DNA from 2 places in the Megasphaera stantonii genome. Region 1 is predicted to be linked to the other one. Evidence: riboswitches for the same ligand, from Rfam matches in the RefSeq annotation. Region 1 holds a riboswitch; the other holds the start of a gene.

What was found. Region 1 has a riboswitch for ZMP and ZTP ahead of DKB62_RS10535 (phosphoribosylaminoimidazolecarboxamide formyltransferase). Riboswitches for the same ligand answer to the same signal wherever they lie in the genome.
Region 2: another riboswitch for ZMP and ZTP. It lies ahead of DKB62_RS06780 (L-lactate MFS transporter); the one in region 1 lies ahead of DKB62_RS10535 (phosphoribosylaminoimidazolecarboxamide formyltransferase).

What each region holds. Positions count from the first base shown of each region.
Region 1 covers NZ_CP029462.1:2,217,788-2,225,741, reverse strand. The annotation lists gene DKB62_RS10555 (amino acid permease) at 1-190, shown strand, start outside; gene DKB62_RS10550 (hypothetical protein) at 248-709, opposite strand; gene DKB62_RS10545 (IS30 family transposase) at 1,014-2,003, shown strand; gene DKB62_RS10540 (DUF362 domain-containing protein) at 2,075-3,199, opposite strand; gene DKB62_RS10535 (phosphoribosylaminoimidazolecarboxamide formyltransferase) at 3,323-4,498, opposite strand; ZMP/ZTP riboswitch at 4,560-4,637, opposite strand; gene DKB62_RS10525 (DUF1847 domain-containing protein) at 4,718-5,341, opposite strand; gene DKB62_RS10520 (hypothetical protein) at 5,370-5,717, opposite strand; gene DKB62_RS10515 (MBL fold metallo-hydrolase) at 5,755-6,573, opposite strand; gene DKB62_RS10510 (Asp23/Gls24 family envelope stress response protein) at 6,587-7,411, opposite strand; gene DKB62_RS10505 (PHP domain-containing protein) at 7,421-7,954, opposite strand, start outside.
Region 2 covers NZ_CP029462.1:1,446,773-1,454,726, forward strand. The annotation lists gene mnmE (tRNA uridine-5-carboxymethylaminomethyl(34) synthesis GTPase MnmE) at 1-893, shown strand, start outside; gene mnmG (tRNA uridine-5-carboxymethylaminomethyl(34) synthesis enzyme MnmG) at 909-2,789, shown strand; gene rsmG (16S rRNA (guanine(527)-N(7))-methyltransferase RsmG) at 2,782-3,492, shown strand; gene DKB62_RS06775 (D-alanyl-D-alanine carboxypeptidase family protein) at 3,529-4,545, shown strand; ZMP/ZTP riboswitch at 4,597-4,681, shown strand; gene DKB62_RS06780 (L-lactate MFS transporter) at 4,750-6,018, shown strand; gene DKB62_RS06785 (AbgT family transporter) at 6,096-7,637, opposite strand; gene DKB62_RS06790 (YbjN domain-containing protein) at 7,851-7,954, opposite strand, start outside.

The DNA of each region.
Region 1 (7,954 bases):
GCTCATGTGCATCATCGTTACGGCCGGTCAGAACTACTCGGCCTTTACGGGAGCAGAAATTGACTGGTACGGCGCCAGTGTCGCCTACATCGGCATTCCCGTCTTCCTCGCCGTATACCTGTATCACAAGGTAAAACACCATACGAATATTATTCCGCTGGACGAAGTAGACTTGTCCCGCCATAAATAAGACAAACAAAAAAAGGCACGCGAACGTTATATATGATTCGCGTGCCTTCTTTTTTTCCTACAGCATCTGTCCGGCATGTACATCGCCCCCTGCATGAGCTGCAGCCATCTTAGCTCTCTTCTCCGCGTTGTGCTTGCCGAACCAGTGGATGCGGCATTCGCGGCTGCAGAAAATCCGCCGCCGGTCCAGCGGGTCCGTAACGAGGACATGCTTTCCGCATTCCCGACAGGAAAACTTGCGGTATACCGTGACGGCCTTTACTTTCTTCGAATGTTTCCAGTACAGCTTTTCGCAATGCTGGGAGCAAAACTTCATCCTGCCGTCCGAATGATCCCGTACTCTGACGATGGTACCGCATTTCAGACAGCGGAATTCACGAATTACCGGAGCCGTAGCCGGAGCGGCGGCCCGGATATCGTTGACGCCATGACGGTTGGCATACCGCCGGCATTCGGCGCTGCAGTATTTCTGAATAGATCGCCGCGGCGTAAATTCTTTCCCGCAAATTACACAATTCATCGCTTCACTTCCTCGCTCTCTCGTCATACGCCGTCGGCGACATGCCGCATCGTCAACTACCAGCGTACGTTTTAATATATTTATAATTTACATTAATGGTTTCATAATATTTTTTAATATATAACTACATTATATAGAGAGTGCCCGGAAAAATCAATTGGTTTTGATAAAATAAATACAAATTCTTCAAAAGCCGTTTTTTTCAGGCGAATTTACAATACAAGTGCAACACCTATAAAAAATGACACATAGGTTTCTGATATAATAATGCTACCAAACAAAATCTATATCTCGGAGGAAACCTATGTGCCACTATCATCATCTTACTCTATCTGAACGAGAAAATCTACTCTTTTTTCGCGCGCAGTCCTATTCTATCTCTCGAATTGCGGCGGCCCTCGGCCGAGATAAATCCACGATCTCACGGGAACTACGCAGAAATACAGTGAACGGCAAGTATCTGCCCATCACCGCACAACAACAGTATGCCCGCCGCCGTAAGGCATGCAAGCCTCACAAGCGGTTAGAGAATGCCGAGCTATTCGCATTGGTTAAAAATCTCTTCCTGGTGCATCATTGGTCCCCAGAAGAAATTGCCGGACGCTTGCAGCTGGAACATCAGAAGGCACTCCTTAGCTATGCAACGATTTACCGCGCCATATATGCCGGTATGTTTGATGAAACGTCGTCCTCCCATGGGTCCCGCGGTGCGGTCCGCCGCTTGCGGCATCATGGAAAATCCCGGCATACCCGGCAATATCAGGAACGACGGGGTTCTATTCCCATCTCTCACGATATTTCGGAACGGCCAGCAGGAGCCGCTAACCGCTCCCGGCGAGGACATTGGGAATGTGATACCATAGCAGGAAAGACAGGAAAAGCCTGTCTGGTTACGTTGGTAGATAGAAAGAGCCGGTATCTGGTAGGAGGCAAAGCAGCCAAAAAGACAGCACAAGCCGTCAATACGGTATTGCTTCAGGTACTGCAAGGGCAACCTGTAAAAAGCCTTACGCCGGACAGAGGAAAAGAGTTCGCCCATCATGCCGCTGTCACGGAGGCCTTGAACGGCGTGCCGTTTTATTTCCCGCCGCCGCATCAGCCCTGGCAGCGGGGAAGCAACGAAAATACCAATGGCCTAGTCCGAGAGTATTTCCCGAAAGGGACGGACATCACACTCGTTCCAGAAGCCTATGTGCAAGCTGTTTTTGCAGAACTAAATCGCCGTCCCCGAAAATGTTTAGGATACAAAACGCCATACGAAGTACATTACTCTAAAAAGTTGCACTTAGCTTGACAATTCGCCCATTATAAACGAAAAGCCCCGCCTGTACAAATGCAGGCGGGGCCTTCCGCATAGGCTTCGGCTTATTTTACCGTAATTAATTCGTAGTCTCTTACGCCAAGGCCGATTTTTTCAGCATGGCGCAGCGTAGCTTCCCAGTTGATATCCGGATGAACGTCGAGGAAATGGTCGTGGTGGCATTCCCAATCGGGTTTCGCCAGATTATCGGACAGCTGGCTGTTCGGCAGCGGCGTGGCCTTTAAGCAGGCGTCGACGCAGGCCTGGTCGAGGGCAACCGGGTCGAAGGAAGCGAACATGCCAATATTCGGCAATACGGGCGCATCGTTTTCACCATGGCAGTCGCAGTTCGGCGAAATGTCCATGACCAGGTTGATATGGAAGCACGGGCGGTCCTGGCAGACGGCCTGAGCATATTCGGCCATCTTGTAATCCAGTTTTTCACTGGCGTCCCACTGCACCGTGTGAATGGCGTCGAAGGCGCAGGCGCCGATGCAGCGGCCGCAGCCCTTGCACAAATCTTCGTGAATATGGGCGATGTTGTCTTCGTATGTAATCGCATCGGAACCGCATTCGGATGCGCAGCGGCGGCAGCCCTTGCACTTCTTGGCCTTGACAGCCGGCTTGCCCGACGAATGCTGTTCCATCTTACCGGCGCGGCTGCCGCAGCCCATGCCGATGTTTTTAACGGCGCCGCCGAAGCCGGTCATTTCATGGCCTTTAAAGTGAGCCAGGCTGATAAATACGTCGGCGTCCATAATAGCCCGGCCAATCTTGGCGTTCTGTACGTATTCGCCGTTTTTAACGGGAATTTCCACTTCATCCGTACCGCGCAGGCCGTCGCCGATGATAATCTGACAGCCCGTCGTAATCGTATTATAGCCGTTCAGGTTGGCACAGTCCAAATGTTCCAACGCATGCTTACGGCTGCCGGGATACAAGGTATTGCAGTCCGTCAGGAAGGGCTTGCCGCCTAATTCTTTAACCAAATCGGCGACGGCTTTGACGTACTGCGGGCGAATCGACGCCAGACAGCCCAATTCGCCGAAATGCATTTTGATGGCAACAAATTTTCCTTCAAAGTCAATTGTTTCGATGCCGGCTTTCTTGCACAGCTTCTGCAGCTTCATCAGATTATTTGTACCTACTTTACAGCGAAAATCCGTAAAATATACTTTTGCTTTTTCCATAACCTACCTCCCGATAAACTCATTCTCATAAACATCTTCATTGTATCACATGAAGTACGCTCTAAGTCAAGGAGAAGAAAATTATAAAATAAGCGTCCCCTAAGGGGACGCTCTTTTCATATCTTAGTGGTGGAACAACCGCAAGCCGGTCATTGCCATAGCAATATTGTATTTGTCACATGTTTCGATGACATTGTCGTCGCGGATAGAGCCGCCGGCCTGAGCGATGTAATCGACGCCGCTGCGGTGGGCCCGTTCTACGTTATCACCAAAGGGGAAGAAAGCGTCGCTGCCTAGCGCTACGCCGTGGAGCTGACCGATCCAGGCTTTCTTTTCTTCTCTCGTAAGGGGTTCCGGCTTCTGAGTAAACAGATTCTGCCATACACCGTCGGCCAGTACGTCTTCGTAGTCATCGGAAATATAGACGTCGATAGCGTTGTCGCGATCCGGGCGGCGCACGTCATCGCGGAACGGCAGGGCCAATACCTTCGGATTCTGGCGAAGCCACCAGATATCGGCCTTATTGCCGGCCAGGCGCGTGCAGTGAACGCGGGACTGCTGGCCTGCGCCGACGCCGATGGTCATGCCGTCCTTGACGTAGCAGACCGAGTTGGACTGCGTATATTTCAGGGTAATCAGCGCTACGAGCAAATCGCGCTGCGCCGCTTCGGGGATGTCTTTATTTTTCGTCGGGCGGTTCTGGAACAAGTCGGCCGTAATCTTGGCGTTATTGCGTTCCTGTTCAAAGGTAATGCCGTACACATCCTTCGATTCGACAGGCTGGGGAACGTAATCGGGGTCGATCTTCAGCACGCAGTAGTTGCCCTTTTTCTTCGTCTTGAGAATAGCCAGGGCTTCGTCCGTATATCCCGGAGCCACGACGCCGTCGGATACTTCCCGTTTCAGCAGCGTCGCCGTTTCAGCGTCGCAAATATCCGACAAGGCGACAAAATCGCCATAGGAGCTCATGCGGTCTGCGCCGCGGGCGCAGGCATAGGCCGAAGCGAGGGGAGATAATTTCAAATCGTCTACATAATAGATTTTTTTCAGCGTATCGCTCATGTCGGTCGCGACGGCAGCACCAGCTGGGCTGACATGCTTAAAGGACGCCGCGGCGGGAAGGCCTATCGCTTCCTTCAATTCCTTGACCAGCTGATAGCTGTTGAAGGCGTCGAGCAGATTGATATAGCCCGGACGGCCGTTCATGACTTCAAAGGGCAGTTCGCTGCCGTCTTTCATGTATACTCTTGCCGATGATTGATTCGGATTGCAGCCGTATTTCAATTGCAATTCTTTCATTAGTATTACCTCCTGAAAATAAGAAATTTCCTGGCAAAAATAAAAATACCGACACTTCTGGAACCTTCGCCCAGACGGTCGGCTGTAATGAACCATGCTCCCCGTGGTAGCTCCACTTCCGTCAGTCACATGCTTCTGTTTCATTATACAAGGCGCAGCCGCCCTGTGTCAATGGGAAACCGACAAGGGCGGAACCTTTTAGCGATATGCTCGCTCGACTTATAATTTCGTCTTATAATAGGACTGGCTGGTATACAATGCCGCTACGGGATTATGGCCCGTCACGCGGTCCTTGACGACCAGCGTCGTCGTCAGGGCTTCGGAATATTTGTAAAATAAGCTGTCGTGGCCGACGCACAAGCCCATGACGATATTCATATCCGTATGCTTGGCATTGAGCATCTTGGCCTGGAGGATGGGATTGCAGGCGTTGACGCCGACGGCGTTGCATTTTTCATCAATTCCCAGCTCTACCTTGGGAACGGCACCGGCCTTGCAGGCCATTCCGAAGACTTCAAAGCCGTGCTTGCGCAGAATCCCTGCCAGCATCCGCGTTTCCTGTATCAGGCCGACGCAGGTCGCAATGCCGATTTTATGGAAATTCATGCGTTTGGCAAATTCAATCGTCTCTTGGACGCGGCACCACTTCAAATAACCGTCGCATTCGACGCCAGCCGCCGTTTGCATGACCTTACGATTGTCTTCTTCCTCATACAGAGCCAGAGCTTCCCGTTTCACCTCTTGATTCATATGCGTCGTCACGCAGAAATCGGGATATTCCTTGTTCATGACGTTGCAGTTCACTACGCCGCAGTCGGCGCAGGAAAGGGTTCGTTCTGCCATTGTCTTCACAACCTTTCCGTTTACTATACTATTTCATAATCAAATATAACAGCATTCCGTTGAGGCACACCCAGGGAATCCAGGCGATAATCCCCATAAAATGCATAAAGCCTTTTCCCTTGCCGCCTTTATAGGCCAAGCCGGCCGCAACAATCCCAACAAACAAGCTGACCAGATAATAGACGGCGCTCCACGCCAAGGTATAAAAGAGAAAGGCCAGAACCGCCGGCGTACCGACGCTGCGCGCTATCGAACTGATGCGCAGCATAATCGGGTTTTGCAGCGCATAGGCCGGGTCCGCGCTGAGTTTGCAGTATTTATAATTCCAAAAATATAACAAGCCCGTTACCAATCCGCAAAGTATAAGCTGTATCATCGAACGACTCCTTTTATATAATCCATCAGTCTGCGCTTCAGCGGCTGAGCGCAATCCGCTCCATATCTTCTGGGACATACACGGAACCACCGTAATAGGCCTTCGCTTCTTCCGTGTACAGCCTCTTCCGGCTGCTGCCGGTCTTTTCTTCCGTATGGTACAGCACCAAACGCGCCGCGCCGAGAGCGGCCGCCGTTTCCGCCGCGTCCTTGACGGTGCTGTGGTTCTTCTCATAGGGCCGGAAAGCTTCCCTATGCTCGTATAAGCAAAAGGCCTCGGCCAGCAGCCAATCCGTTCCTTCGGCGTACTGCCGGCAGCGCTCGTTATACGGCTCGTCGCCCAAGCAGGTCAGCCTCATGCCATCGGGGAAGGTCAACAGGTATCCGAATTGCTTGGCCTTGGTCGAGCAGATATCGAAGGCCGTAAGGGACAGGCCGAGAAACGTTACAGTGTCGCCGTCTGCCACTTCGTGAATGCAGATATCCTTGCCAATGCAGGCAAAATCCTTCTTCTTAAACATCATTTCTGCCATAGACAGCAGCATCTGCTTCACTACGTCGTGACAATAAATATGAAACTGCCCGTCATATGCGCCGGAGCTCATCAGCGATGCGATCTTGCGCATGACCCAGAGGACGCCCATGATATGGTCCGTATGGCCGTGGGTCACAAACATATAATGCAAATCCGCATAGGCAACGCCACCGTCCTCCAACCGCCGGAAAATGCCGTTTCCGCCGCCGGCGTCGGTTAAAAACCATTGTCCCTCAGCCGTACGCACGGCAAAGCACGTGTTATACCGGCGCACAGCCATCGCATTTCCCGTTCCCAACATCAATAATTCTGTACCTGACACGCTATCTCCCCTTCTATCGCGGTACGACGCCGCGAACTGTAATTTTCAAAATCTCAAAGGACATGCCCGTCGTATATTCTATATCCTGCTGCAGTCCCTTTTTGATAGTGCTCATGAGTTTTTTCAGATTTTCTCCGTAATATACCGTTACGACTAAAAATACGGCCAGTCCGTTCCCTTCCGATTCGCGGTTCTTATCGATCCGCAGGCGGTTGACCTTTGCCAATCCGTCTATCTGCCGCAGGCGGTGGATAATCAGATGCTCCAGCATCTCGTTGGAAAAGGTCAATTTCCCATAATAGCTGAAAACGGGACGTACGACAGAATGCTCGAAATCCGGAGCCTTTTGGTTCCGCCGGGTCAGCAGGGAATGGATGGGAGCCAGCAAATACCCGCGGAAGCGCGGCTTGAGCTCCATCGTCGGCACGGGAATGATGTGCTTTCCCTCGTTGATGCGAATCGTCCGGGCCTTTTCAATTTCGACGGGACACGACACGTCTTCTATGCGAATGTACGAGTCCGCTTCGGGCAGCCCCAAGGCTTCGCAGATTCGGTGTATCATATGCTTCGACGTTCCTAAAATGAGGAGCTGGTCCGGCTGCAGCTCGTCCAGCGCGTCTTTTACGCTTTGGGCGTGCTCCTGCTGCAGAAAGATCGCCCGGCGGACGGCTTTCATGCGGTTCGTTTCTTCCTTGGCCGAGCGGCCGGCAACGATGCGGTTTTGATAAATCAGCAGGCCGTCGTCAATGATACAGGAAATATGATGGTCGTACGCCACGTCCAGGGCGTGATGACTTTTTCCCGTACCGCTGGCTCCGATAAATCCGATGACTTTCATAGCGTTCACCTATTTCTTCTTATATTGCAGCAAAGGCTCTACACGCTCCGTATCAAAGGAGAATATGCCGACCTGCTCCGGATAGCGCCCCGTCGTGCCGTGGAAATCCGAGCCGCCGCCGACATACCAGCCCTTTTCCTCGGCGACGGCTAAAAATTCTTCATAGCGCCCCCGATTCTTCGGATGATATACCTCGATGCCGTCGAAGGAATGCGTCAGTACGTGGGGCAGCGCCGCGTGAAGCAGCCCCGGATGCGCCAGCACGGCCAAACCGCCGGCCTGATGGATCAGCTCGATGCATTCGTCAATCGACTTGCGGCGATAGGGCACGTAGGCCGGGCCGCCGCGGTATAATATCGCAGCAAAGACGGCCGTCACGTCGGGAAAGTACCCCTTCGCCACGAGCATACGCGCGATGTGGGGCCGGCCGATAGTGCCGCCGCGAGCTAATACGCCTTCGATTTGCTCCCTGTCGAGGACATAGCCTAAGGACTCACAGCGCTCGACGATTTCCATGGCCCGCATCTGACGGCGCAGCTTAAA
Region 2 (7,954 bases), 770 kb from region 1:
TCGGCGACATGCGCCTCCACCTGACCGACTTTATCACGCGGCTGGAAGTGACTGTCGATTATCCCGAAGAAGACCTGGAAGAAATAGAGGTGCCCGATATTGCCGGCGCTATTCGGGACATGGAGCGGCGTCTGGACGATATGCTGGCCGAGTCCAAAAGCGGCCGCATGATGCGGGACGGCGTCATGGCGGCTATCGCCGGCACGCCTAACGCCGGAAAGTCGAGTCTGCTCAACCGCTTTTTGGAAACGGAACGGGCCATTGTCACCGACGTGCCGGGCACGACGCGCGATGTCATCGAAGAGTGGATTTCCATACAGGGCGTGCCGATCTGCCTTGTCGATACGGCGGGCATCCGCAGCACCGACGATACGGTCGAGCAAATCGGCGTGCGCCGGGCGAAGGAATACATGGATCGGGCCGATATTATCCTCGTCGTCGTCGACCAGTCCCGGCCTTTGCAGGAAGAAGACCGGCAGATTTTGGAAACGGCCAAAGGCCGGCAGGCCCTGATCGTATTGAATAAGGAAGACTTGCAGCCGGCCTTTAAAACGGAAGAACTGCAGTCCTACGGGCTGCCCATCCTTTCGATTTCCGCCAGTACGGGAGCCGGCATGGGAGCATTGAAGGACGCCATGCTGTCGCTGGCCCTGAAGCAGGGGCTGACGGCGGCCCAGAGCGCCCTGCTGGCCAATACGCGCCATATCGAGCTGGTCCGGCAAAGCCGCGAAGCCCTGCAGCGGGCCCTGGACACGATAGAAGCAGGCATGCCCGTCGACTGTGCTATCGTCGATATCCGCGAAGCCTGGGAGCTCCTGGGTTCTATTACGGGCGATACGGTCCACGACGACATCATAGAAGAAATATTCAGCAGATTTTGTTTAGGTAAGTAGAAAAAGGGTGAAATCATGTTTGTAGTCGATACATACGACGTCATCGTCGTCGGCGCAGGCCATGCAGGCTGCGAAGCGGCCCTGGCCAGCGCGCGGTTAGGCGCGCGGACCCTCGTCGCGACGCTTAATTTAGATAATATCGCCCTCATGCCCTGCAATCCCGCCGTAGGCGGCCCCGGCAAGAGCCACCTCGTACGGGAAATCGATGCGCTGGGCGGCGAAATGGGCATCAATACGGATAAGACGTGCATCCAAATGCGCATGCTCAACACGGGCAAGGGGCCGGCCGTCTATTCCCTGCGGGCCCAGTCCGATAAGAAGATGTACCAGATGACCATGACCCAGGTGCTGGAAAATCAGGACAATCTGGACGTCAAGCAGCTCATGATCACGGATATTCAGATAGAAAACGGCGCCGTTACGGGCGTCGTCACGGAAATGGGCGAAGTGTACAAGGCGAAATGCGTCATCCTGGCGACGGGGACCTATTTAAAGGGAAAGATCATTACAGGCGAATGCGTCTATTCCGGCGGCCCCATGGGACAGCGGTCTGCAGAAGACCTGTCTGATTCCCTGCTGGCAGCGGGCATCAAGCTTATGCGCTTTAAGACGGGCACGCCGGCCCGCGTCGACCGCCGCACCTTGCGGACGGAAGAAATGCAGAAGCAGGAAGGCGACGAGCAGGGCCACGCCTTTTCCTTTTTGTCGGAACGGAAGAACCGCAACAAGGAATGCTGCTGGCTGACCTTTACGAACGAGGAAACGCACCGCATCATTCGGGAAAACCTCGACAGGGCGCCCATGTGCAACGGCGTCATCCAGGGCGTTGGCCCGCGCTACTGCCCGTCTATCGAATCGAAAATCGTCCGCTTTGCCGATAAGAAGCGCCATCAGCTCTTCGTTGAGCCCGAAGGCGAAATGACTGAAGAAATGTACGTCCAAGGGATGAGCACCAGCCTTCCCGTCGACGTGCAGTACGCCTTCCTGCGGACGATTCCCGGCCTGGAAGACGTGCGGATCATGCGCCCCGGCTACGCTATCGAATACGACTGCCTGGACCCGACGCAGCTGACGCCGTCACTGGAAACGAAGGCCATCAGCGGCCTCTTTTCGGCAGGCCAGTCCAACGGCACCAGCGGCTACGAGGAAGCGGCGGCCCAGGGCCTTATGGCCGGCATCAACGCGGCCCGTAAGGTGCAGGGCAAGGAGCCTTTTATCCTCACCCGCTCGGAAGCCTACATCGGCGTCCTCATCGACGATTTGGTCACCAAGGGAACGGAAGAACCGTACCGCATGATGACCAGCCGCTCGGAATACCGACTCATCCTGCGGCAGGACAACGCCGACCTGCGCCTGACCCAGAAGGGCTACGACATCGGCCTGGTCACGCAGGAACGGTACGACGCCTTTATAGAGAAGAAAGAAGCCGTCGAAGCGGGACTGGAGGCGCTGAAGGCCCTGCCCGTCACGCCGACAAAGGAAAATCAGGAAAAGCTGGCTTCTATCGGCACGGCTCCCGTCCGCACCGGCCTCAAGGCTTACGATTTGCTGCGGCGCAACGAAGTGACCTATCATACGCTGAGCCAGGTATTTCCCCTGCCGCAGCTGGCCGACGACGTGTGCGAGGAAATCGAAATCATGGTCAAGTACGAAGGCTATATCAACCGCCAGCTGGAACAGGTGGAAAAGATGAACCGCCTGGAACAGAAGCTGATGCCGGAAGATATCGTATACGCCGACATCGATACCCTGTCGGGCGAAGCGCGGCAGAAGCTGGACGCTATACGGCCCCGTTCCTTAGGGCAGGCCAGCCGCATTTCCGGCGTATCGCCGGCGGATATTACGGCCCTGCTCATCGTGTTAGAACAGCGCCAGCGGGAGGAAAAACATGTTTAGAGATGAACTCATCGCGGCGGCGAAGGACTTCGGCCTGGTTTTGACGACGGAGCAAATCGACCGATTCTGTTTGTTTGCAGAGCGCCTGGTCGAGACGAATAAGGTCATGAACCTGACGGCCCTTACGGAGCCAGCCGACGTAGCCGTAAAACACATGATAGACAGCCTGTCGTGCTACGACGCGGCGTGGTTTCCCGAAGGGGCCTCCGTCCTGGATCTCGGCACGGGAGCCGGATTTCCCGGCCTGCCCCTGCTCATCTACCGGCCCGATTTGAAGGTGACCTTTTTCGATTCCCTGCAGAAGCGGCTGACGTTTTTACAGGGCGTGACGGCGGAGCTGGGCCTGACGGCTTCCTTCCTGCACGGCCGGGCCGAGGAAATGGCCCACAAAGAGGAATACAGGGAACGCTTCGATATCGTGACCAGCCGGGCTGTAGCCCGCCTGCAGATATTGGCCGAATGGGCCCTTCCCTATACAGCTCGCCAGGGCGTATTTATCTCCTTAAAAGGCGCCCAGTACGAGGAAGAGCTGGCCGAAGCCCAAAAGGCCCTGTCCATCCTCGGCGGCGCGGTGGCGGAAGTCCGCCCCGTCCATTTGCCGGGGCTGGATGACAAGCGGGCCGTCCTGTATATCAAAAAGACGAAGAAATGTCCGGCCAAATACCCGCGCAAGCCGAAAATGGCCGCTAAAAATCCGTTGTAATCATCTATAAGTTTATGCTCAAGGGAGGCATGTATCATGTCTTTAAAGAAAACAATCTTAGCTGCGCTGACTGCCTGCGTAGCCCTATCTTCCATAGCCTTCGCCGAAAATCCGGAATCGCCGGCAGTAGCGGCTCAGGCCGCCTACGTCATGGACGCCGATACGGGCGACGAGCTGTACGCCAAACAGCCTGACCTGAGAGGATATCCCGGCAGTACGACGAAGATGATGACCTGTATCGTCGCCTTGGAAAACGGACAAGGCATCATGGATAAGACGATTCGCATTACCGATAAGGCCCTGAGCGTCGAAAGCGATGCCTCTGTCCTCGGCCTGCAGCAGGGCGACCAGATTACCCTGCGCAACGCCCTGACGGGCATGATGCTCGTGTCGGGCTGCGATGCCGCCGTGGCCATTGCGGAAACGGTTGAGCCGACGGAAGATGCCTTCGTCGCAAAAATGAACGCGAAGGCGGCGGCTCTCGGTGCGACCCATACGCATTTCGTCAATCCCCACGGCCTTCCTGACGCCAATCACTATTCGACGGCCCGGGATCTGGCCAAAATTGGGGCTTACGGCATGAAGCTGCCGGCCTTCCGGGATATCGTCAAGCGCAGTACCTTTGACATGCCCTACGTCGACGGCAGCTATAAGCATTGCGTTTCGACGAACGAATTCCTGACTAGCGGGTTCCCCGGAGCAAACGGCATTAAAACCGGCACGACGAATGCCGGCGGGCCGTGCCTCGTCGTTTCGGCGACTCAGAACGGGCGGACGGTCATCGCGGCTATCATGAATTCGGAAGACCGCTACGGCGATGCCCAGGCCCTGATGAAATACGGCTTTTCCGTATTGAAGCCCCTGGAAAACGTCTACATCATCCGCAAGGCCCCGGCAGGTCAGACGCTGACCGAATTGGGCCGGCAGCAGATGGAGCAGGCCAAGGCTGCGGCAGACGCCAAGGCTAAGGGTCAAGCCGCGCAGGAAACAGCTTACGGAACGGACGCCGATACGGCCGACATGGCTGCGGCAGCTGTGAAAAAATCTGCATAATTCTTGACAGGTATGCTCTAAATCCGTATAATCATATCATAACAACGTACCTATACAGTGCAGGACTGACGGAATGAAGTGGAATAACCACGTGGACTGCACGGTGACATACACGCCGACCGTCTGGGCAAGAGTACATCTATTCTTTGTCCAGCCGGCCGGCTTTTTATTGCCCCGGTGGGACAAGTCAAAGGAGACGATATCATGAAAAGAAATCGCTGGCTCATTGCCCTGTCCGCCATGGGAATTCATATCTGCATCGGCAGCGTCTACGCTTGGAGCGTATTGACCAAGCCCATTATGGAATCGATGGGCTTTACGCTGCAGCAGACGACGTGGACCTTTTCTCTGGCTATCTTATTTTTAGGTTTATCTGCCGGATGCCTGGGCAGCTTCGTCCAAAAGGCCGGCCCCCGCAAGTCGGGCCTCGTGTCGACTTTATTTTTCGTTTCGGCTATGTTCGGCACGGCGGCGGCCATGGAGTTCCGCAGCCTGCCGATGCTGTATCTGTTTTACGGCGTCATCGGCGGCATCGGCCTGGGGACGGGATATATTACGCCTGTCTCGACTTTGGTCAAATGGTTTCCTGACAACCGCGGCTTTGCCACGGGCCTGGCCATCATGGGCTTCGGCTTTGCCAGCATGATCGCCGGTCCGGCGATGCAGCTTCTCGTCGCTAATTTTGGCTTGGCGACAAACTTCCTCATCCTGGGCGCAGTGTATCTCGTCGTCATGACAGCTTCGTCCCTGTACTTAGCGCCACCGAAGGACGACGAAATACCCCGTCCCGATGCAGAGCTGGCGAAGCCATCCGGCCCGGTTTATGCCGATGCCATGCCGCAGTTTTCCTTGAAAGAGGCCATGAAGACCTGGCAGCTCTATACGATTTGGTGGCTCTTTTTCGTCAATATCACCTGCGGCATCGCCCTCTTAGCCGTCGCCTCGCCGATGGCCCAGGAAGTCGTCGGCATGTCGCCCATGGCTGCCGCGTCCATGGTCGGCCTCATCGGCTTTTTGAACGGCGCCGGCCGCATTGCCTGGGCGACTGTATCGGATTATATCGGCCGGGCTAATACGTACGTCCTCTTTTTCTTCATCGAGGCCCTGGCCTTCTTCAAGCTGTCGACGGAAACGAACGCTTTCAGCTTTCAAATCGTCGTGCTGCTCATCATTACCTGCTACGGCGGCGGTTTTTCCTGTATGCCGGCCTACCTCAGCGACCTGTTCGGCACCAAGGCCCTGAGCGCTATCCACGGCCGCATCCTCACAGCCTGGGGGGCCGCCGGCGTGGCCGGCCCCCTGCTCCTGTCGTGGATCAAGGAGACGACGAACAGCTACTCCCTCACCCTGCAGGTCTTCTCGGCCCTCTTCGTCACGTCCCTGCTGGTTATGGCCGTCCTGAAATACAAGACGCGCCACGGCATCGCCGGTCAGGACGCCTATTGGTCGGCAAGGAAAGCGTCTGTCAAATAGATTTCAGTAATAAAAAATCAGGGTCTTCCTTCATGGTGGAAGATCCTGATTTTTTGTTGTCTATTCAACGATTCAATTTATAACCGCTGGGGAATACCCGGGCCGACGGGCCAGCCTGTGAGATACCAGAAGATGAACAAGGCGTACCACATGACCAGGAAAGCCATGGCGTAGGGCATCATGAGGGATAAATAGGTGCCGATGCCGCTGTCTTTTTTGTAACGGCGGATGATTTCCAAGAACAGGGGCAGGAACGGGTTGACTAAGGCGACGGTATTCAGAGCGCCGTCGCCGGCCCGGAAGGCGGCCTGTATGAAGGCCGGATGATATCCCAGAAGCATGAACATGGGGACGAAGACTGTCGACAGCAGGGCCCATACGGCGGAGCCGCTGGATGTAAAGAGGCCCAGGAGCTGGCCGAAGAGCATGAAGCAGATGAGGGCCGGCAGGCCGGTCATGCCTACGTCTTTCAGGAACAGGGCCCCCTTCATGGCGATCATCGTCGACATGTTGGTCCAGGCGAAGGCTGCGATAAACTGGGCGATGAAAAAGGCCATGACCAAAAAGCCCGACAGGCCTTTGACGGCGTTGGTCATACAATGTATCATGTCGTCGGCGTTTTTGATTTTACGGATCGACACGCCATAGGTCAGGCCGACGGTCAGGAGAAAGCCGCACAGCAGCGGGATGACGCCGCGCAGCAGAGGCGACCCCAGGAGCGAATGGGTCTGGGAATTGCGGAGCAGGCCGTTGTCGGGAAAGGCCATGAGGAAGACGACGGCCAAATACAGGACGGCGGCGATGAGGGTGTGGCGCAGGGCCTTTTTTTCCTCCGGCGATACGTCGGGAATAGTCAGATTTTCCTGGGCGTGGGCCGGGTCATATACGCCCATGCGCGGTTCGACGAATTTTTCCGTAATGAAGGTCGTCACGGCCGTCAGGTAGAATACGGCGAAGGACATGAAATACCAGTTATCGATCGGCGTGACGGTCATCGTCGCGTCGATAGTACGGATGGCCTGGGTCGTAATACCCGACAAGAGGACGTCCGTCGTGACGATGAGGATGTTGGCCGTAAATCCCGAATAGATGGCGGCCAGGGAACAGGCGAAGCCGACTAAGGGATGGCGTCCCATGGAATAAAACAGCATGGCCGCTAAGGGCGGCATAATGACGATGGCCGCGTCAGAGGCGATATGGCTCATGAGGCTGATGAAGACGACGGCCAGGGTCACGTACTTCCGCGGGATATTGTGCATGGAGTGATGGATGAGCGTCTGGAGCAGCCCCGTTTCCGACGCCACGCCCAGGCCGAAGGTCAGGACGATGATCATGCCCAGGGGCGGGAAATTAATGTAGTTTTTGATGAGGTTCGTCAGGAGCCAGTCCAAGCCTTCAGCGCTGATGAGGCTGCGGATATGGATGATTTCATTGGTCTTGAGATTGACGGCCGTTACGCCGGCCAGCTGCAGGACGTAAGAGCAAAGGGCCAGCACCATGAAGAAAATCAAAAAAAGAATAGCTGGATTGGGAAGCTTGTTGCCTACCCGTTCCAACCATTTGAGAAAAGAGCCGCGCGTGTCGTCGCTTACGGCGACGGCGGCAGCGGTGTGTTTCATACGGATCCCCTCCTATGTAATTATGCTGTAAAGGTATACGTTATCATTCCCCTATTGATATAAAGTAATACTTTACTATAGTAGCGTATTACTTTACACGCAGCATGTCAAGAAAAAGTATTTAATCTATCCATAGGAAATTCGTATGGTTTTAATGTAATGGGGATATAATCGAAAAAATCCCCTGCTTTACCGGCAGGGGACGTCAAATTGTTATTTCCAGATTTCTTTCATAATGTTCTTATACGATTCGTTCAGGTGCTCGATGACGGTCTGGAACAAGGCGTATACGAGGTCGCCGTTCAGCGATTCGTCGG